DNA from 4 places in the Pseudomonas sp. Tun-23181 genome. Region 1 is predicted to be linked to each of the others. Evidence: riboswitches for the same ligand, from Rfam matches in the RefSeq annotation. Region 1 holds a riboswitch; each other region holds the start of a gene.
What was found. A riboswitch is a leader RNA that binds a small molecule or an ion and turns the genes downstream of it on or off. The one in region 1 is predicted to bind cobalamin.
Positions count from the first base shown of each region.

Region 2: linked by a shared signal. The riboswitch ahead of cobO (cob(I)yrinic acid a,c-diamide adenosyltransferase) and the one ahead of cobW (cobalamin biosynthesis protein CobW) in region 1 are both predicted to bind cobalamin.
Region 3: linked by a shared signal. The riboswitch ahead of ACDI39_RS06560 (TonB-dependent receptor) and the one ahead of cobW (cobalamin biosynthesis protein CobW) in region 1 are both predicted to bind cobalamin.
Region 4: linked by a shared signal. The riboswitch ahead of ACDI39_RS03720 (ABC transporter ATP-binding protein) and the one ahead of cobW (cobalamin biosynthesis protein CobW) in region 1 are both predicted to bind cobalamin.

Region 1 covers NZ_CM171630.1:1,003,449-1,008,535, reverse strand. Annotated here, with positions in the region: gene ACDI39_RS05160 (response regulator transcription factor) at 1-119, opposite strand, end outside; gene cobM (precorrin-4 C(11)-methyltransferase) at 368-1,123, opposite strand; gene ACDI39_RS05150 (cobalamin biosynthesis protein) at 1,156-1,566, opposite strand; gene ACDI39_RS05145 (CbtA family protein) at 1,566-2,255, opposite strand; gene ACDI39_RS05140 (CbtB domain-containing protein) at 2,266-2,451, opposite strand; cobalamin riboswitch at 2,548-2,769, opposite strand; cobalamin riboswitch at 2,854-3,051, shown strand; gene cobW (cobalamin biosynthesis protein CobW) at 3,152-4,219, shown strand; gene cobN (cobaltochelatase subunit CobN) at 4,223-5,087, shown strand, end outside.
Region 2 covers NZ_CM171630.1:2,189,658-2,194,744, forward strand. Annotated here, with positions in the region: gene cbiB (adenosylcobinamide-phosphate synthase CbiB) at 1-840, opposite strand, end outside; gene bluB (5,6-dimethylbenzimidazole synthase) at 837-1,487, opposite strand; gene ACDI39_RS10550 (cobyrinic acid a,c-diamide synthase CobB) at 1,484-2,779, opposite strand; gene cobO (cob(I)yrinic acid a,c-diamide adenosyltransferase) at 2,776-3,387, opposite strand; cobalamin riboswitch at 3,506-3,728, opposite strand; gene ACDI39_RS10560 (hypothetical protein) at 3,879-4,457, shown strand; partial or broken gene ACDI39_RS10565 (PQQ-dependent sugar dehydrogenase) at 4,564-5,087, shown strand, end outside.
Region 3 covers NZ_CM171630.1:1,317,054-1,322,140, reverse strand. Annotated here, with positions in the region: gene ACDI39_RS06560 (TonB-dependent receptor) at 1-1,533, opposite strand, end outside; cobalamin riboswitch at 1,647-1,851, opposite strand; gene ACDI39_RS06555 (GNAT family N-acetyltransferase) at 1,914-2,483, opposite strand; gene ACDI39_RS06550 (carboxymuconolactone decarboxylase family protein) at 2,562-2,906, opposite strand; gene lpxO (lipid A hydroxylase LpxO) at 3,001-3,900, opposite strand; gene thpR (RNA 2',3'-cyclic phosphodiesterase) at 4,080-4,625, shown strand; gene ACDI39_RS06535 (NAD(P)H-dependent oxidoreductase) at 4,651-5,087, opposite strand, start outside.
Region 4 covers NZ_CM171630.1:708,351-713,437, reverse strand. Annotated here, with positions in the region: gene ACDI39_RS03730 (OprD family porin) at 1-556, shown strand, start outside; gene paaZ (phenylacetic acid degradation bifunctional protein PaaZ) at 582-2,633, shown strand; cobalamin riboswitch at 2,732-2,939, shown strand; gene ACDI39_RS03720 (ABC transporter ATP-binding protein) at 3,049-3,825, shown strand; gene ACDI39_RS03715 (ABC transporter substrate-binding protein) at 3,822-4,790, shown strand; gene ACDI39_RS03710 (FecCD family ABC transporter permease) at 4,790-5,087, shown strand, end outside.

The DNA of each region.
Region 1 (5,087 bases):
TGTACCGCTTCGATGCCGCTGCCGGCTTCGCCAACGACCTGGAAGCGTTCGCGTTCGAGCAGCATGCGTACGGCCAGCCGAACGGTGGGGTGGTCATCGACCAACAGTACGGTTGTCATTGGGGAACTCCTGTCTGGGTGTGGTCCGTTTCCTGAAATCACCCAGGAATATGTCTGGGGGCCTGCGTGGCAGCGCGCAAGATACGTCGATTAAGGAGCGTTGGTAATGGCGAGTATAGGGGTGTTGAAAAAGCGAGGTTGGTTTGTTGAAAAACCCTACACGATTAAGGGGTTTCAGTAGGCGGGGGCTGGCAGCGTCTTCGGCTGATTCCTGCACAGGTATTCGCGTGCCGGAATCAGCCGACAGGTTATTGGTCCGCGGGGCGATAGAGGTGGGCGTGCCCGGCTCGGTACAGGGCTGACTCGGCGAACGGCGCATCGCCCAGCACATGGCCCACCAGGATCAGCGCCGTACGCCGGAAGCCCTTGGCCGCAGTGCGTTCGACGATGTCCTGCAAGGTACCCATGACCCAGTCCTGGTCGGGCCAGGTGGCACGATGGACCACGGCGATCGGGCAGTCGGCGCCGTAGTGCGGCAGCAGCTCGGCGATGATGCGTGCCAGGTGCTTGACGCCCAGGTGAATGGCCAGGGTACTGCGGTGCCGGGCAAGGTCGGCCAGTTGCTCGCCGGCTGGCATGGGCGAGCTGTCGCCGTAGCGGGTGAGGATCACCGTCTGTGCCACCGCCGGCAGGGTCAGCTCGCAGCCGAGCAGGGCGGCGCTGGCCGCCGTGGCGGTGACGCCGGGGACGATCTGGTAGTCGATGCCCAGCTCGCGCAGGTAGCGGATCTGCTCGCCGATGGCGCCATACAGGCTGGGGTCGCCGCTGTGCACCCGGGCCACGTCCTGGCCTTTGTCATGGGCACTGCGAATGGCGGCGATGATCTGCTCCAGGTGCAGTTCGGCGCTGTTGATCACTGTTTCGGCACGGTGCCCTTCGAGCACCGCCGGCGGCACCAGGGAGCCGGCATAGATGATCACCGGGCACTGGCGGATCAGGCGCTGGCCCTTGACCGTGATCAGTTCCGGATCGCCGGGGCCGGCGCCGATGAAGTAGACCGTCATGGGGAATCCTTGCGGGTGAGCGGGGGAGGCGATTATCCGCCACTGGCCAGGGCGAGGGTAGCCGGGCCGAGGACCTGGCGCGTTACCCGTAGGGCGGCCGGGCCCTGGGCCTGGCTGGCGAGGGCCAGGGCTGCGCTTTCGGCCACCCCCCAGCAGCCGCTGTGCTGGAAGGTGGTTGCCGAGCGGTGGCTGAGCTGGGGTTCGAAAGCGTGCAGTTGCGCGGGGCTGAACAGCACGAGGGGCAATGCCAGGCGCCTGGCCAGTTCCTGCAAGCCGGGTTCGTTGGCTTTGAGGTCGATGCTGGCGATGCCGCGCAGCAGCGCCGGGGCCAGCCCGTGCGCCGCGAGGGCCCCGCGCAGCAGGGCCTGCAGGGTGTCGGCCGGGCAGCCCTGGCGGCAGCCGAAGCCGGCGTACAACGCCGGCGCAGGAGGGGCGAGGCGCATCAGGCTTGGCTGGTGCGACGGTACAGCCAGGCGCTGAGCAGGCCCAGGGCGAGCCAGAAGGCGGCGTTGGTCACCCAGGAGGCGATCTTGAACTGGGTTTCCAAGGCTTCGGGCGCCAGGCTCTCGTGCATCGCCGGTTGCGGCGCGCCGATCAGGTGCGGCACGACCAGTAGGGCGAGGCCCAGTACCTTGAACAGCCAGTGATGGGCGAACACCAGCAGGGCCAGGCCTGCCGCGGTGGCGGCGGCGGTGCCGATCCACCAGCCCTGGCGCTGACCCAGGTCGGCAGCGGCGGTACCCGGCAGCTCTGGCGGCAGCCCCAGGGTCGGCGCCAGGCAGAACACCGCGAACCCGGCCAGGCCCCACAGTGCGCCGGTGGCCACGCGGCCCGGTTCGCGCAAGCTGTACAGGGCCGCGAGGATCAGGGCGAAACCGACCGCGACCACCAGGTTGCCGCCGGTGGTGGAGAGCAGGCGCTGCCAGCCGTCTTCCGGTGCCCAGGCTTCGGCGTCGTGTTCATGGGCGGCGACGGCATCGCCGTGGCCGTGGTGTTCGGCGACGGGGGCCGCGCTTTCATAGGTTTCCGCCTCGAGGATCAGCGGGCTGACCCACAGGCTTTGCAAGAAGGTCAGCAGCAGGGCGGCGAGCAGGCCGCTGAAGCCGGCGGTACGGGCGATGCGCTTGATCATGCAGGCGTACTCAGTGGCAAGGGAAGGCGGCGCTGTGGCGGGTATCGTGGGCGGCGTTGTGCACGGCCTCGATGTGCGAGAAACCGGCGAAGTAGATCAGGCACAGGCCCAGCAGGCTGGCGCCGGCGGCGATGACGATGCGTTGGCTGAGGCTGACGGGGGTGCTGACGCTGTGTTTGGCGCTGGTGACGGGCATGACGCTTTCCTCTGCTTTGTCATAGGCGGCGGACAAGCGCGACAGCCCCGGACGCAACGGGCCCAGGGAGATGCGACAGCGCCCGCCCACCGCGGGGTGATCATTCGACGTCAGGCCGGTCTCCGGGCTTGCGAGGAGGAGCAGGGCTCCTGGGGGGGAGCGTCACCTTCCCATGCCCTACGACGTGGCACAGTGGTCAAGACGCTTCGCTCGCTTACCGTTGCGGGGGCAGCACCGGCGTTGTCCGACCCCTTGGGGGCCTGGGACGCACCGGTTTCCCGTTTCACCCCCGAAGGGGCACCTGAACGCAGTGCATTAGCAAATCATGGGGCGGTTTCCCCGTCAATCGCAGGATAGGCAAGGCTTTAGGGCTGCCAAGGTTGACCGCCTGCCAACCACTGCGTAGCCTTGCCGCTTCGAGGTTCTCCGGCCGCCGCCGGAGCTAAGATGGGAACGCGGTCCAAGCCGCGGCTGCCCCCGCAACTGTAAGCACTGAACAGGATCGACACAGCCACTGCGCCAGCGCGGGAAGGCGTCATCCAACCGGCCCGGGGCCGGTACTGTGCAAGCCAGGAGACCTGCCTCGAAACGCTTTCGACTTTCAACCGGGCGGGGTGATCCGGTGGCGAACGGGCCCGGCCGTGGTGGCACGAGGCTTTCGTCCTGCATGCCCGCGCCATCCTGCCAAGGGCATCGCGACATGAAAACACTGGCCAAGCTCCCCGTCACCATCGTCACTGGCTTCCTCGGCTCGGGCAAGACCACCTTGCTCCGGCACATGCTCGACAACGCCCAGGGCCGCCGCATCGCGGTCATCGTCAACGAGTTCGGCGAGCTGGGCATCGACGGCGAGATCCTCAAGCAGTGCAGCATCGGCTGCACGGAGGAAGAGGCCAGCGGCCGCGTCTACGAACTGGCCAACGGCTGCCTGTGCTGCACCGTGCAGGAAGAGTTCTTCCCGGTGATGCGCGAACTGGTGGCACGCCGTGGCGACCTGGACCACATCCTCATCGAAACCAGCGGCCTGGCCCTGCCCAAGCCGCTGGTGCAGGCCTTCCAGTGGCCGGAAATCCGCAATGCCTGCACGGTCGATGCGGTGATCACCGTGGTCGACAGCCCGGCGGTGGCGGCGGGTACCTTCGCTGCCTACCCAGAGCAAGTGGACGCCCAGCGCAAGCTCGACCCCAACCTGGACCACGAGTCGCCGCTGCACGAGCTGTTCGCCGACCAGTTGGCCAGCGCCGACCTGGTGGTCCTGAACAAGGCCGACCTGATCGATGCCGAAGGCCTGGCCAAGGTCCGCGCCGAGGTGGCCGAGGAACTGCCGCCGGCGGTCAAGGTGATCGAGGCCAGCAGCGGGCGCCTGCCGCTGGAGGTGCTGCTTGGCGTGGGCGCCGAGGCCGAGGCGCACATCGATGGCCGGCGCACCCACCACGATGCCCATCACGCTGGCGAAGATCACGACGATCATGACCATGACGCCTTCGACTCGATCTCCATCGACCTGCCCGAGGCCGACGAAAGCCTGCTGCTCGACGCCTTGACGCAACTGGTGGTGGAGTTCGGCATCCTGCGCGCCAAGGGCTTCGCGGCCATTCCCGGCAAGCCGATGCGTCTGCTGGTGCAGGGCGTGGGGACCCGTTTCGACAAACACTTCGACCGCGCCTGGCGTGCCGACGAGCCTCGCCTGACGCGCCTGGTGCTGATCGGCCAGGACCTGGATGCCGTGCAACTGGAGGCGCGCCTGCGCCAGGCCCTGGGCGCCTGATCCATGCACCTGCTGCGGACCCAGCCCGGCGGCTTCGTGCCGGACGACAGCATCGCCGACCTCGGCCAGACGCCCGCTGAGCTGGTGATCCTCTGCAGCGGCGACTCGCACCTGGCGCTGCTGGCGGAAACCGCCGAGCAGTTGCCAGACGACTTCCCCAGCCTGCGCCTGGCCAACCCCATGCAGGTGCAGAACCACGCCTCGGTCGACCTCTACGTCGACCAGGTGCTGCGCCACGCCAAGGTGATCCTGGTGTCGCTGCACGGCGGGGTCGGCTACTGGCGCTATGGCGTCGAGCAACTGGTCGAGCTGGCCAACCGCGGTGTACGGCTGATCCTGGTGCCAGGCGATGACCGCCCCGACCCCGAGCTGACCGGCCTGGGCACGGTGACCGGCGAGCAGGCCGAACGGCTCTGGCACTACCTGCGCCAGGGCGGCAAGGCCAATGCCCTGAACCTGTTCAACTGCCTGGCCAGCCTGTGGCTGGGGCGTACCTATGCCTGGGACGAACCGCAGCCGCTGCCGCGCACGGCGGTGTATCACCCCGCCAAGGCCAGCGCCACGCTCGAGGACTGGTACGGCCAGTGGCACCCGCAGCAGCCGGTGGCGCCGCTGCTGTTCTACCGCTCGCACCTGCAGGCGGCCAACACCGCCTTCATCGATACCTTCTGCACACGTTTGCAGGCGATGGGCCTGAGCCCGCTGCCGATCGCTGTGGCCAGCCTCAAGGAGCGCGCCTGCCTCGACCAGGTCGAGGCCTGGCTGGACGAGGTCGGCGCCGACGTGGTGATCAACACCACCGGTTTTGCCCTGTCCAGCCCGGAGCAGCCCAACCTGCGCCCGTTGCGTCGCGACGTCCCGGTGTTGC
Region 2 (5,087 bases), 1.2 Mb from region 1:
CCAGCCGCGCTCGATGGCCTGGGCGTCGGCCACCGGCCCTTCGCCCAGGCGCGCACGCACATGCAGTTCGCCGTGGTACACCGCCGGGCCGCCCAGCTCCACGCCCAGGGCACCGGCGCCGGCGGCCATCACCGGGCCGGCGTTGGGGCTGTCCCACTGGGGCCCCTGCTGACGCCAGCAGGCCAGGGCCAGTCGGGTTTTGCCGAGCAGGGCGTAGGTCAGCGCCACCAACCTGGCGGGCAGGTAGTTGAGTACATCGTCGATGCGCGCCGCGGCCCAGCCGAAGCGCTCGAAGCGTTGGTTACGGTAGCCCCACATGGCATCGAGGGTATTGCTCAGGCGATACAGCACCACGCCTGGGGCACCGGCGACGACGAACCAGAACAGCGCGGCGAACACCGCATCGCTACCGTTCTCCAGCACCGACTCGGTGGCCGCCCGGGCCACGGCGGGCTCGTCCAGCTCGCGGGTTTCGCGGCTGACCAGGTAGCCCACCCGCTGCCGGGCCGCGCCCAGGTCGCCACGCCGCAGGGCCTCGGCCACCGGCAGCACATGCTCGCCGAGGCTGCGCAGGCCCAGGGCGCAGTACAGCGCCAGCACGTCCACCAGCCAGCCGACATAGGGCAGCCAGGACAGGATCAGCGCCAGCAGGGTCAGCGGCACCACCGCCAGGCACCAGGCGCTCACGCCGTGGCTGCGCCAGCCGCGCCCGCCGGCGTTGAGGCGTTGCTCCAGGCGCGACGCCAGGTTGCCGAAGGCCACCAACGGATGGCGCCGCCGGGGTTCGCCCAGCAACGCATCGAGGGCCACGCCGGCCACGGTCAGCAGGGCCACGCTCATGGCCGTTCTCCCCATTGGTTCTCGTACAGCATCTCGCCCAAGGGCTTCTCCTCGGCCCAGTTCTCCAGCACCAGCATCGGCCCGGCATAGAACTGCGCCACAGGCCCCAGGCACAGCACCGCCACCGGCTTGGCGCCAGCGGGCATGCCCAGCAGTTGGGCCAGGGCCTGCGGTTCGAACAGCGACACCCAGCCCATGCCCAGGCCCTCGGCGCGCGCCGCCAGCCAGAGGTTCTGGATCGCGCAGGCCAGGGAGGCCAGGTCCATTTCCGGCAGGGTGCGGCGGCCGAAGATGTGCGCCTCGCGGTTGTCCATCAGCGCCGCCACCAGCACTTCGGCGCAGTCGTGGATGCCTTCGACCTTGAGTTTCATGAAAGCGTCGGAGCGCTCGCCCAAGGCTTCGGCGGTGCGCACGCGCTCCTGCTCCACCAGCGCCTGGATCTGCCTACGCAGCTCGCGTCGGCTGATGCGAATGAAGCGCCAGGGCTGCATCAGGCCGACGCTCGGCGCCTGGTGCGCGGCGGCCAGCAGGCGGGCCAGCAGCGCTGGCGCTACCTCACCGCCGATGAAATGGCGCATGTCGCGGCGCTCGCCGATGGCCCGGTAGACCGCGGCGCGCTCGGCGTCGCTGAAGGCGTGTTCGCTCATGGCCGCAGCAGCGCCGCCGCCGCGTCAGGGTTGGAGGGGAAATAGAAGTGGATGTACGACGCCGTCAGTCGTCCCTGGCGATAGACCGCCTCGTTGCCACGACCGCCGTTGGGGCTTTGGCCGCGGGCGATCGGTTCGAGCGGGGTGCTGGTCAGGGAGTGATGATAAGTATGCCCGCGCAGGGTCCCTTCCGGAAGTTCCACAGCCTGCAGCGCCAGGGCCGCCAGGCGCTTTTGCATCACCGCTTCGCCCGGCAGCAGGCCGAGCAGCGTGGCGCGCTCACCGGCCACGTCGGTCAAGGCCTCGAGCAGGTAGAGCATGCCACCGCACTCGGCCAGCAGCGGCTTGCCCTGGGCGTGATGGGCGCGGATCGCCTCGAGCAGAGGGGCATTGGCCGCCAGGGCCTGGTGATGCAGCTCAGGGTAGCCCCCTGGCAGGTAAAGGCTGTCTACCGTGGGCAGTTCCCGGTCGTGCAAGGGCGAGAAGAAGCGCAGTTCGGCGCCCAGCTCGCGCAACAGATCGAGGTTGGCGCCATAGGTGAAGGCGAAGGCTTCGTCACGGGCCACGCCGATGCGCACACCGGCCAGCGACGGCCTGGGGGCGATAGGGTCGGGTTCGGCAAAGGCCACCGCTGGCGGCAGCGTGGCGTCGCAACTGGCGCCCAGGGCCTCGGCCGCGGCGTCCAGGCGCAGGTCCAGGTCGTTCAGCTCGTTGGCCTGGACCAGCCCCAGGTGGCGGCTGGGCAGCTCGATGCCACGCTCGCGGGAGAGCCCGCCGTACCAGCGCAGGCCCTCGGTCAGGCTGCCCTCGAGCAGTTGCGCATGGCGCAGGCTGCCGACGCGGTTGGCCAGCACCCCGGCGAACGGCAGGTCCGGCTGGTAGCGTGCCAGGCCCAAGGCCAGGGCGCCGAAGGTCTGGGCCATGGCTGTGCCATCGATCACCGCCAGCACGGGTACACCGAAGTGACGCGCCAGGTCGGCGCTCGACGGTGTGCCGTCGAACAGCCCCATGACCCCCTCGATAAGAATCAGGTCGGCCGTGCCCGCCGCTTCCCAGAGCAGGCGGCGGCTTTCCTGCGCGCCGATCATCCACAGGTCGAGCTGGTACACCGGTGCACCGCTGGCCCGTTCGAGGATCATCGGGTCGAGAAAATCCGGCCCGCACTTGAACACCCTCACCTTGCGCCCGAGGTTGCGGTGCAGGCGCGCCAGGGCGGCGGTGACCGTGGTCTTGCCCTGGCCGGACGCCGGTGCTGCGATCAGCACCGCCGGACAATGCCGGGGTCGGCTCATAGTTCCACGCCCTTCTGCGCGCGGATGCCGGCCTGGAAGGCGTGCTTGACCATGCCCATCTCGGTGACGGTATCGGCCAGCTCGATCATCTGCGGCTTGGCGGCACGGCCCGTGACGATGACGTGCTGCATCGGCGGACGGGCCTGGATGTCCGAGAGCACCTGGTCGAGGTCGAGGTAGCCGTGTTTGAGGGCGATGTTCAGCTCGTCGAGCACCACGAACTGCACGCCCGGGTCCTGCAGCAGTTGGCGCGAAACCGCCCAGGCCGCCTCGGCGGCGGCGATGTCGCGCTGGCGATCCTGAGTCTCCCAGGTGAAGCCCTCGCCCATCACGTGGTAGCGCACCTGCTCGGGGAAGCGCCGGAAGAACAGCTCTTCGCCGGTGCTGTTGCGGCCCTTGATGAACTGCACGACGCCGCATTGCAGGCCGTGGCCCAGGGCCCGGGCAAGCATGCCGAAGGCCGAGCTGCTCTTGCCCTTGCCGTTGCCGGTGAGCACCAGCAGCAAGCCGCATTCGTTGGGCGCGTTGGCGATGCGTTCGTCGATGATCGCCTTCTTGCGCTGCATGCGCGCCAGGTGGCGTTCGTCGCGTTCGGTGGATTCGCTCATCAGGGTTCTCCGCAGGCTGTCGGCACGGATGGGCGACGACAGGTCGATAGGCGGGCAGACGGAGAACGCGCAGGGGCCATGGCGGACGCCACGGTGCACCGCGCATCACCCTCCGTGATGCCGTTGGCAGTGACAGGCCGGTCTCCGGGCTCGTGAGCAGGGCCTGGGCCCATGGGCCGCGCGCCTTCCCGGATGCCTGCATCCAGTGGCCCTGCGCGGTCCTCGACTCACCTACCGTTGCGGGGGCAGCGCCGGAATCGCGCCTTGCTGGCGCCCACCGGCTTCCCAGTTTCACCCTGCCCAGCCTCGGCTGGCAGAGCACCTGAAACACGCCGCGAAGGTTAGAGGGTTGCACCCGGAGCGTCAATGAAACGAGGCCGATCTGGCCTGGATCAATGGCCGATCCGGCCGCTTGTAACAAACTGAAAGCAGTGATATCACATAGACATCAATTTTCGCTGAACGCGATCACAACGACAGGAGAGCGCAGCATGCAAGGCCTGATCATCAATAACCCGCGCCTGGAGTTCCTGCGCCCGGCGCTGGAGCGCTGGCCGGAATGCATCGACCGCTTCAACCAGGTCCATGGCGACAACGAAGCCCCGTACTGGCATGGCACCGCGGCCAACACCGGCCTGCTCGCGGCCGCGGCCTGGCAGGCCGAACTGGTGGCGCTGGAACAGTCCATGAGCAAGAAGCAACGTGACGAGGGCGAGCGCGAGGGCCGCTGCGACCTGTCCATCAGCACCTCGGAAGACAGCGTCCACCTGCGCGCCAGCCAGCGCTGGCCGCGCATCGCCCGCCTGGACCTGAGCACGGCTGTGCAGGAAACCGCCGCCCTCGCCCGGCAGATCGCCTATCCCAGCCAACTCAAGGTCGGCGCCCTGTTCGTCAGCCCGTGGAAAGCCGGCCAGCATGCCAGCCCCGAGGAGTTGCAGGACCTGGTCGACGACCTGCAAAAGCACAGCGCTTGCGCCATCGCCTGGTATTTTCCCTACGCCTATCGCAAGTTGCACAATGAAGCGGCGCAGTACTTTCCCGGCGTGGCGCTGCTGCTCAAGCAGGCCTGAGCGGGGCCCAGCTAGCCGAATGCGCCCTACCGACAAGTTGAACCTCGACGGTGGCCCGTCGCTCTGATTCCACATGAGCCCCCACGAGGACCCGAGCATGGACAGGATGCATATCGCGCTACTGCTGGCCCTGGCCGTCAGCCTCGGCGGCTGCGGAGAATCCGCGCGCCTGGACGTCAGCGACGGATCGGGACCGTCCCCGCAACTGCCCGAGCCGAACAAGACCTTGATCCCGACCGTCAACATCGCCCCGGCGATCGGCTGGCCGGAGGGCGCCAAGCCCACGTCGGCGACCGGCACCCAGGTGGTGGCCTTCGCCGAGCACCTCGATCATCCCCGCTGGCTCTACGTGCTGCCCAACGGCGACGTGCTGGTGGCCGAGACCAACGCCCCGGCCAAGCCCGACGACGGCAAGGGAATCCGTGGCTGGGTCATGGGCCAGGTGATGAAACGGGCCGGCGCCGGCGTACCCAGCGCCAACCGCATCACCCTGCTGCGCGACGCTGACCGTGATGGCGTCGCGGAAATTCGCACCACCTTCATCGAAGGGCTCAACTCACCCTTCGGCATGGCCCTGGTGGGCAAGGACTTCTACGTGGCCGATACCGACCGCCTGTTGCGCTTCCACTA
Region 3 (5,087 bases), 310 kb from region 1:
GGTCAGGTCATAGTTCATCTGCGTCGGGTTGAGGCTGATGAGGTTGTTGACCCCGTCCTCGCTGGTGGAGTACTGGCCGTACAGCGACAGCTCGTCGGTCACCGCGAAGAGCAGGCCCGCGCGCCAGTTGCCGCCCTGCAGGCTGCGGTCGCTGCGGGTGTCGCTGACCAGGTTGTCCCGATCGATGTGGTTCTGGTCACGGCGTACACCGGTGACCAGCGACAGGCGATCGGTGAGCTGGGTGCGGTTCTCGGCGAACAGCGCGAAGGTGCGGGTGGTGGACAGGGTCTGTGGGCGCAGCGCCGATCGGCTGTGGAACCCGCCCGGTGCCGGCTGCCAGGGGTCGATGTAGTCGCCGCCCACGTCTTCGTACGGCGAGTTGTTGTCGACGTTGAAACGGATCCTGTTGTACTCGGCACCCACCACGGTCTTGCTGGCCAGGCCGAACAGACTGTGGTCGAAGGTGAAGCTCTGGCGGTCGCCGATCTGCTCCTGGTTGTGCTTGATCTCCAGGTAACTGCCGCGTTCGAGCTGGCCGCGGTCGGCATCCCAGGTGTAGTCCTCGGCGTTGCGCCAGTGCCGGCGGCTCTTGATGTAGTACAGCTGGTTGCTGGCGCTGAGGTGGTCGTTGATCGTCCAGTCGGTGTCGAGGCGGGTCCACTCGTCGTGATAGCGTTGGACGTCGTCGCGAATGTTGTAGTTCTTCTTGCGCAGGCTGTCGCGGTAGTGGCCGTCGATCAGCGGGGTGCCGAAGTAGTTCATCGGCTCGGCATCGCCGCGCTCGTGGGCGAGGGTGAAGCTCAGGTCGTCGCTGGCGTCGAAGCGCAGAGCGGCGCTGAGGGCCAGGTTGCGCGAGTCGCCGCGATCGACCCAGACGTTGCCTTGCTGCGTGTTCAGGGTGACCCGGTAGCTCAGGCGCTCGCTCAGGCTGCCACCGCTGTCCAGGCCGAGCTGTTGGCGGTCCCAGGAGCCGTAGCCCAGGCGCAGGTGGTTGCGGATTTCGCCGGCGAAGGGTTTTTTCGGGATGACGTTGATCACCGCGCCCGTGGCGCCTTCGCCATAGAGTACCGAGGCCGGGCCACGGATCACGTCGATGCGCTCGACCATCCACGGATCGACCGGGAAGCTCTGGGTACCGGCGCCGGTGTACAGGCGCGAGCCGTCGAACAGCGTCATCACCGAGCTGTGGCCGGTGAAGCCGCGGGCGGAGAGGGCGGTGCCGCCGTTGCCTGGGGTGCCGACCGAGGTGATGCCTGGCGAGCGGGTCACCGCGTCTTGCACGGTGAGGTTGTTACGCTGCTGGATCTGCCCGGCGCTGATGCTGCTGGTGCTGGCCGGGGTCTCCAGGGCGCTCAGGTTCAGGCGCGAACCGGCCCGGGTCGGCGTGGCCAGGTCGACGACCTGTTCGTCGCGGGTGTCGGTGATGGCCGTGGAGGGCAGGGCCAGTACTGGCCCGTCGTGTTCATCGGCCAGGGCCGGAAGGGAAACGGCCAGGCAGGCCGCCAGAGTATGAAGCTTGGAGATACGGGACATGTCGTTCCACTGTCGCAGGAATGAATGGATCCCGGTGGAAACAACGCATAGACGACCAAGCACGTACGCAGGCGCGCACGCGAAAACCGGCCTGCGCCCGCCCACCGCGGGTTGCCAACGAAAAGCTCCAGGCCGGTCTCCGGGCTTGCGAGGATCATGAACCGTTCACCTTCCCATGCATGCGCACAGTGGTATGTCGAAGGGTTCGCTCGCCTACCGTTGCGGGGGCAGCGCCGGACTTGTCGTGGCAACGACGCACCGGCTTCCCGTTTCACCCTGCGCGCGGCGGCGCAGGACACCTGAAACTGGCGCGCATCTGACCACCGAACGGGTGGGGAGTCAATCGTTCGGATGCAGCTTGCGCTGGTCCAGGAGGGCGATCAGCGTCCGCGCCGACGCGATACCCTGGCCTCGATGTTCTTGCGCCCGATCAGCAGGGCGGGCTTCTCCACCACCGGCTCGTCCGCCAGCCACTTGTACATCACCAGGCAGTCCACCAGCCCCAGGCGAGCGTGCCGGTAGGCCTTGGGCAGGCGGCCGACGGTCTCGAAGCCGAGCTTGTGCCACAGCGCCACGGCCACCTCGTTGGTCGCCACCACCGAGTTGAACTGCAGGGCCAGGAAGCCCTCCTGGCGTGCCAGCTTTTGCGAGTGCTCGCACATCAGCCGCGCCACGCCACGGCCGCGGGCGGCCGGCGCGACCATGTAGCCGCAATTGCCCACGTGGGCGCCGGGGCCGGCGGCGTTGGCCTTGAGGTAGTACGAGCCGAGCAACTCGCCATGCGCCTCGGCCACCAGGGTTCGCAGGGGCAGCTCCAGCCAGAGCTGGCGGGCCTGCTCGACGCTGAGCCCGGGGTCGAAGGCATAGGTTTCGCGGGCCTGGACGATGGCCTGGAAGGTGGGCCAGAAGCGTTCGAAGTCTTCCGGGGTCATGGGACGGATGTGGATCATGGCGGCTCCTGCACGGGCTTGGCCGCCAAGTCTGGGTGGCCCGGCGCCGCCGCGCAAGGGCTGCGGCGCCGGAGGCGTTCAGTCGCTCGCCTTGCCGACCGCATCCAGGGCGCGGGCCGAGTAGACCAGCGCGGCACCGGCGTTCATCGCCACCGCCACGCCCAGCGCCTCGGCGATTTCCTCACGGGTGGCGCCGTGCCTGACGGCCTGCTGGGAGTGCACGGCGATGCAGCCGTCGCAGCGGGTAGTCACCGCCACGGCCAGGGAGATCAGCTCGCGGGTCTTGGCATCCAGGTGGTTGGTCTTGGCCCCGGCACCGCTGGCAGTCATGTAGCCGGCCACGGTATCGGGGGACAATTGCTTGAGATCGCCGATGCCGGCCATCAACTGCCTACGGTAGGCGTCCCAGTCCATCATGCTCATGGTTTTCACCTTGTTCGGTGGTGACAGGAGCTTTCAGGCTAGTCGAAGAACGAGGCTCTGGAGGGGCTGTGATGGCCAGGGCAGCGTCTTCGCTTCAGATGTAGATGAACACCAGCACCAGCGCCGCGACCACCGCCCACTTTTCCAGGTAGTAGCGGGTGCGGTTGCGCTTCTTCAGGGCCTTGCCGCGCTCGCGGATGCGGTAGATGCGGGTGAACAGGCGATTGATGCCGCCGGTCTTGTCGTTGGCGTCGTTGGGGGCCGCCGCGGCGGCCATGACGTTGCGGCTGAACCAGCGGTTGAAGGCGGTCGCCCAGCGGTACTTGAGCGGGCGCTCGACGTCGCAGAACAGGATGATGCGGTTGTGCTCGGTGGTGTTGGCGGCGTAGTGGATGTAGGTCTCGTCGAACACCACTGCCTCGCCGTCGCGCCAGGCGTACTTCTGGCCATCGACATCGATGTAGCAGCCGTCGTCGTTGGGCGTGTCCAGGCCCAGGTGGTAGCGGTAGGAGCCGGCATAGGGGTCACGGTGGCGCACCAGCTTGGCGCCTGGCGGCAGGGTGGCGAACATGGCCGCCTTGACCGAGCCGATACCCTGCAGCAACTCGGTGGTGCGTGGGCACAGCTTCATCGCCGAGGGGTGGCTCTCGCCATACCACTTCAGGTAGAAACGCTTCCAGCCGGTCTTGAAGAACGAATTGAATCCGACGTCGTCGTAGTTGTCGGATTTCTTGATCTCGCCCACGTGCAGCAGTTGCTGGGCCTCCTCGCGGATTTCCCGCCAGTGGTCCTTGAGCGGCTGCAGTTCGGGGAAGGACTCGACCGGCAGGTAGGGCTTGGCCGGGTGCTGGGAGAACAGGTACAGGAAGCTGTTGACCGGAGCCAGGAAGCTGGAGTGATCGCCCAGTTGGCGGGTCAGCTTGTGGCGAACCCGACCGCGCAAGTGAACATAGGCGATCGAGAGTGCGAAGATCAGGACGAGTGCGATTTTCATGAACGGATACTTGTCGAAATGGCCATGCGCCATGGCTTGAGCCCGCCAGCATAAACAATCGTGCCAGGCCTGTGCACCCGTCTTAAGTGGAAGGCGCAAACGTTTCATCCTGGTTCATCTGCCAGGTATCGAGGTGAGCGTACACTCGGGGCTGGCGCCCCACAGATCGAGGAGCATGCATGGCCCAGGATTCACGCCCCAGCGGCGCACCCTTCAAGCGCCTGTTCTTCGCCTTGCCGGTCAGCGATGCCCAGCGCCGTGCCATCGCCCAGTGGCGGCGCAGCCTGGGGCTGCGCAGCGGCAGGCCCGTACCGGCCGAGAACTTCCACCTGACCCTGCTGTTTCTGGGCGATGTGGATGCCGCGCGGTTGCCGGCCCTATGCGCTGCGGTCGACAATCTCACGCGCCCGGACGCGCCTTTGCGCCTGCTGCTCGACCGCTTGCAGGTGTGGCAGCGCGCCGGTGTGCTGGTGCTCGAACCTGGGGAGACGCCACCGGCGCTGCGGCAACTGGTCTATGCCCTGCAACAGGCGGCGCTGCCGCTGGGCATTGCCGAGCAGGTCCGCGAGTACCGGCCACACCTGACGCTGTCGAGGGACTTCCGTGGCCAGCCGCCGGAAGCCGCGGCGGCACCGGCGTTCTTCCTCGCTGTCCGGCACTTCACCCTCTACGAGTCACGCAAGGGTCGCTACTGGCCGTTGGCCGAATGGTCGCTGACGGGCTAAGGCATGGGCAAGCAAGGTCGGGTTCCTATGCTGTTTGGTTGCGGGCCGGCTCGAACAACTGCTGGCCCAGTTGCCAGGCGGTGCGCAGGTGGCCCTTGGGATCCTGGCCCTCGCTGTCGGTGAGCACGTTCGAACTCAGTACCTGAGCACCGCAGTAGTCGAAGATGCCGTGTTCGATTTGCACGCGCATCGCCTCGCCGTAGCCATGCCGCTCGAAGGTACCGGCATCGGCACCTGCGACGCCGACCAGGTGCACGGTAAGGCCCTGGAGTTTCTTGATGGTCGGGCCGTTGACCTGGTAGTCGAAGGCCCAGCCATTGCTGAACACACGCTCGACCCAGCCCTTGAGCAGCGCTGGCAGCGACCACCAGTAGACCGGGTAAACCAGCACCAGCGCATCGGCGCGCTCGATGCGCGCCTGCTCGGCGAGCACATCCGCCGGTGGTGGGGCCAGGCGACGAT
Region 4 (5,087 bases), 300 kb from region 1:
GTACCTGGGCCTGGTCCACACCCAGCCGCTGGCCGAAGGCGTGAGCCTGCGCACCGACCTGCGCTACTTCGACAGCCGTGGCGACGGCGCCGAGCGTGCCGGCAACATCGACAACCGTAACTTCAACGCCCTGTTCACCCTTGGCGTGCGGGCCCACAAGTTCTCCGCCACCTGGCAGCAGATGTCCGGCGACAGTGCCTTCCCATTCCTCAACGGCGGCGACCCGTACACCGTCAACCTGGTCACCTACAACACCTTCACCCGCGCCGGGATCGACTCCTGGCAGTTGCGCTACGACTACGACTTCGTCGCCCTCGGCATCCCCGGCCTGAGCTTCATGACCCGCTACACCGACGGCCGCCATGCCCAGACCCCGACCTCGGGCAACGGCCGCGAGCGCGAACGCGACACCGACATCACCTACGTCATCCAGAGCGGGCCGTTCAAGGACGTCAGCCTGCGCTGGCGCAACGTCACCTTCCGTTCCGGCAATGGCCTGAACAATGCCGTGGACGAGAACCGCCTGATCATCGGCTACACCCTGGCGCTGTGGTAACAGCGCCCCTCAACAGGAGAACAGCATGTCTGACGCCCCAACCCTGCAAAGCTTCATCGCCGGCCGCTGGATCGGCCAGCACGGCGCCCAGGCCCTGCGCAGCGCCCTGGACGGCCATGTCCTGGCCTACAGCCACGAGGAGCGCCCGGACTTCGCCGAAGCCCTCGAACATGCCCGCCGCCAGGGCCTGACCGCGCTGATGGCCCTGGACTTCCAGCAGCGTGCCGCCCGTCTGAAGGCCCTGGCCCTGTACCTGGCCGAGCGCAAGGAGCAGCTCTACGCCCTCTCCCACCACAGCGGCGCGACCCGTACCGACAGCTGGATCGACATCGAAGGCGGCAATGCCACGTTGTTCGCCTATGCCGGCATCGGCAGCCGCGAGCTGCCCTCGGGCAACCTGGTGCACGAAGGCCCGGCCATCCCTCTGGGCAAGCAAGGGCATTTCGCTGGCAGCCATATCCTGGTGCCGCGCACCGGGGTGGCGGTGCACATCAATGCCTTCAACTTCCCGATCTGGGGGATGCTGGAGAAGTTCGCCCCGACCTTCCTCGCCGGCATGCCGTGCATCGTCAAGCCAGCGACCTCGACCAGCTACCTGACCGAGGCGGTGGTGCGCCTGATGAACCAGTCGGGCTTGTTGCCGGCGGGCAGCCTGCAGCTGGTGATCGGCAGCACCGGCGACTTGCTCGAGCGCCTGCAGGGCCAGGACGTGGTGACCTTCACCGGCTCCGCCGACACCGCCGCCAAGTTGCGGGTAACGCCGAACCTGGTGCGCCACTCGGTGCCATTCACCGCCGAGGCCGACTCGCTCAACTGCGCCATCCTCGGCCCGGACGTCAGCCCCGACAGCGAGGAGTTCGACCTGTACATCAAGGAGGTGGTGCGCGAGATGACCACCAAGGCCGGGCAGAAGTGCACCGCCATCCGCCGCGCCATAGTCCCGGCCAGGCACCTGGACGCCGTGGCCACCCGCCTGCGCGAGCGCCTGGCCAAGGTGGTGGTGGGCGACCCTTCGGTCGAAGGCGTGCGCATGGGTGCGCTGGCCTCCCACGACCAGCAGCGTGATGTTGGCGAGCGCGTGCGTAGCCTGCTCCAGAGCTGCGATCAATTATTCGGCGCGAGCGACGGCTTCGCCCCGGTCGGCGAGGGCGTGGCCGAAGGCGCGTTCTTCGCCCCAACCCTGCTGCAAGCCCGCGATCCCCATGCCGAAGGCGGCGCCCACGACATCGAGGCCTTCGGCCCGGTGAGCACGCTGATGGCCTACGACGACCTGGACGAAGCCCTGGCCCTGGCGGCCCGTGGCAAGGGCAGCCTGGTGGCGACCCTGGTCACCGCCGATCGCGCGGTGGCGGCCAAGGCCATCCCGGCGGCGGCCGCCTGGCATGGGCGCCTGCTGGTGCTCGACCGCGAGGCGGCCAAGGAGTCCACCGGCCACGGCTCCCCCTTGCCACAGCTCAAGCACGGCGGGCCCGGCCGGGCCGGTGGTGGCGAGGAGCTCGGTGGCCTGCGGGCGGTCAAGCACTACCTGCAGCGCGCGGCGGTGCAAGGCTCGCCGAGCATGCTGACGGCAGTGACCGGCGAGTACGTGCGTGGCGCCGAGGTGATCGAGAGCGAAGTGCATCCGTTCCGCCGTCATTTCGACGACCTGCGCATCGGCGAGTCGCTGCTCACCCACCGGCGTACCGTGACCGAGGCGGACCTGGTCAACTTCGGTTGCCTGTCGGGCGACCATTTCTACATGCACTTCGACGAGATCGCCGCCAAGGCCTCGCAGTTTGGCAAGCGCATCGCCCATGGCTACTTCGTGCTGTCCGCGGCGGCAGGGCTGTTCGTGTCGCCGGGCGAAGGGCCGGTGCTAGCCAACTACGGCCTGGATACCCTGCGCTTCATCAACCCGGTGGGCATCGGCGACACCATCCAGGCCCGCCTGACCTGCAAGCGCAAGATCGACCAGGGCAAGTCCAGTCCGCTGGGCCAGCCCCAGGGCGTGGTGGCCTGGGACGTGGAGGTGACCAACCAGCTGGGTGAGCTGGTGGCCAGCTACGACATCCTGACCTTGGTGCTCAAGCGGACTTGAATGCCGTGAGGGCTTGGGGCCGCAAAGCGGTCCCCAATGGCGATGCAAGCCTGGCCCCCACCTGCCACCGCGGTTGACTCCCCCTGCCATAAATGCTCAGATGCGCCCCTGTTTCAGGTGTCCCCCGCCGCCGTGCGGGGGGTTAAACGGGAAGCCGGTGCCTCGCCCTCGCGCGACCAGTCCGGCGCTGCCCCCGCAACGGTAAGCGAGCGATGCATTCGACACACCACTGTGCCGCCGGCATGGGAAGGTGAATGCCTCACGCCCCTCGCAAGCCCGGAGACCGGCCTGACACTGCAATTGGCAACTCCCGCGGTGGGCGGGCGCGGGCCGGTCCTGGGGCAGCCTCGTGCCCACGATTGCTCCGTGCGTGCGCTCCGTCGGGTCTTCTCAACCCCGCAACGGTCGCTCACCCATGTCTTTGCCTACCCTGCGCATCGAAGGCCTGCACTGGTCACCGTCACCCGGCGAACGCCGGCTGCTCGACGGCATCGACCTTGAGGTCGGCCCTGGCGAGTTCGTCGGCCTGATAGGCCCCAACGGCAGCGGCAAGACCAGCCTGTTGCGCTGCGCCTACCGTTTCACCCGGCCAGACAGCGGCCGCGTATCGCTAGAAGGCGAGGACATCTGGCAGCGCCCGCCGCGCTGGGTGGCACAACGCATCGCGGTGATGCTGCAGGAGTTTCCCGAGGACTTCGGCCTGAGCGTGCGCGATGTCGTCGCCATGGGCCGTACCCCGCACCTGGGCTGGTTCCAGGGCGACAGCGAAGCGGCGCTGGTCGATGCCTGCCTGCGCGAGCTGGGCCTGCTGGCCTGCGCCGAGCAGGGCTTCGCCAGCCTGTCCGGCGGGGAAAAGCAGCGGGTGCTGCTGGCCAGGGCACGGGTGCAGCAACCGCGCCTGATGATCCTCGACGAGCCGACCAACCACCTCGATCCGCGCTACCAACTGGCCCTGCTCGAGCACATGCGCGGTACCGGGCTGAGCCTGCTGGCGAGCTTCCATGACCTGAACCTGGCCGCCGCCTTCTGTGACCGGCTGTATGTCATCGAGGCCGGCCGCATCGTTGCCCATGGCACGCCGCAGCAGGTCCTGACCGAACAGTGCCTGGCCCAGGTGTTCGGCGTGCACGCCCTGGTCGATCGTCATCCCCTCGCCTGCCACCCGCGCATCACCTGGATCAGCCCCGCATGAAACGCTTCGTCACCTGCCTGGCCCTGCTGGCCGCCCTGCCCCTCGCCGCTCTGGCCAGCGACTTTCCCCTGACCGTGCACAGTTGCGACCGCGACGTGACCTTCACCCAGCCGCCACAGAGGGCGGTCAGCCACGACGTCAACCTCACCGGCATGCTCCTGGCCCTGGGGCTGCGCGAGCGCATGGTCGGCTACAGCGGCATCAGCGGCTGGAAGAACCTCGACCCGTCGATGCGCCAGGCCCTGGCCGGCCTGCCGGAACTGGCGGCACGTTACCCATCGCTGGAAAACCTGCTGGACGTGGACGCCGACTTCCTGTTCGCCGGCTGGAGTTACGGCATGCACGTGGGCGGGCCGGTCACGCCACAGACGCTGGCGCCCTTCGGCATCCCGGTCTACGAGCTGAGCGAATCCTGTGCGCGGATCATGCCCCAGCGCCAGGCCAGCCTGGAGGACCTGTACCGGGACCTGGACAACCTCGGCAGGATCTTCGCCGTGCCCGCCCAGGCCCAGGCTTTGATCGGCCAACTGCGCCAGCGCATCGCCCGGGTGACGGCCCAACTTGGCGAGGTGCAGCGCAAGCCCCGGGTGTTCCTCTACGACAGCGGCGAGGACCGCCCGACCACCTCCGGCCGCCTGGGCATGCCCCAGGCGCTGATCGAGGCGGCCGGTGGCGAGAATGTGATGGCCGATGTCAACGCCAGCTGGACCGAGGTCAGTTGGGAAAGCCTGGTCGAACGCGACCCGGAGGTGATCGTCATCGTCGACTACGGCCCCACCCTCTGGCAGCACAAGCGCGACGTCCTCCTCAAGCACCCGGCCCTCGGCGAGGTGAAGGCGATTCGCGAACGGCGCTTCGTGGTGCTGTCGTACCTGCAGGTCACGCCCTCGGTGGACAACGCCGTTGCCATCGAGCACCTGGCCGCCGCGCTGCATCCGCAACGGTTCGCCGGGGCGCCGCGCTGATGCCGGTGCGTAGCCCTGCCGGCTATCGCCTGTTGCTGGTCGCACTGCTGGCGGCGCTGGTGTTTTCCTGCCTGCTGTCGCTGGGCTTCGGCGCTGCCCAGGTGCCGCTGGCCAAGGTGCTGGGTATCGTTCTGCAGCAACTGGGCCTGGCCGACGGCGGCGACTGGAGCCGCGGACAGGCGCAGATCGTCTGGCAGATCCGCGCCCCACGGGTCGTGCTCGGCGCGCTGGTGGGCGCCGGCCTGGCCCTGGTTGGCGGCGCCCTGCAGGCGGTGACGCGTAACCCACTGGCCGACC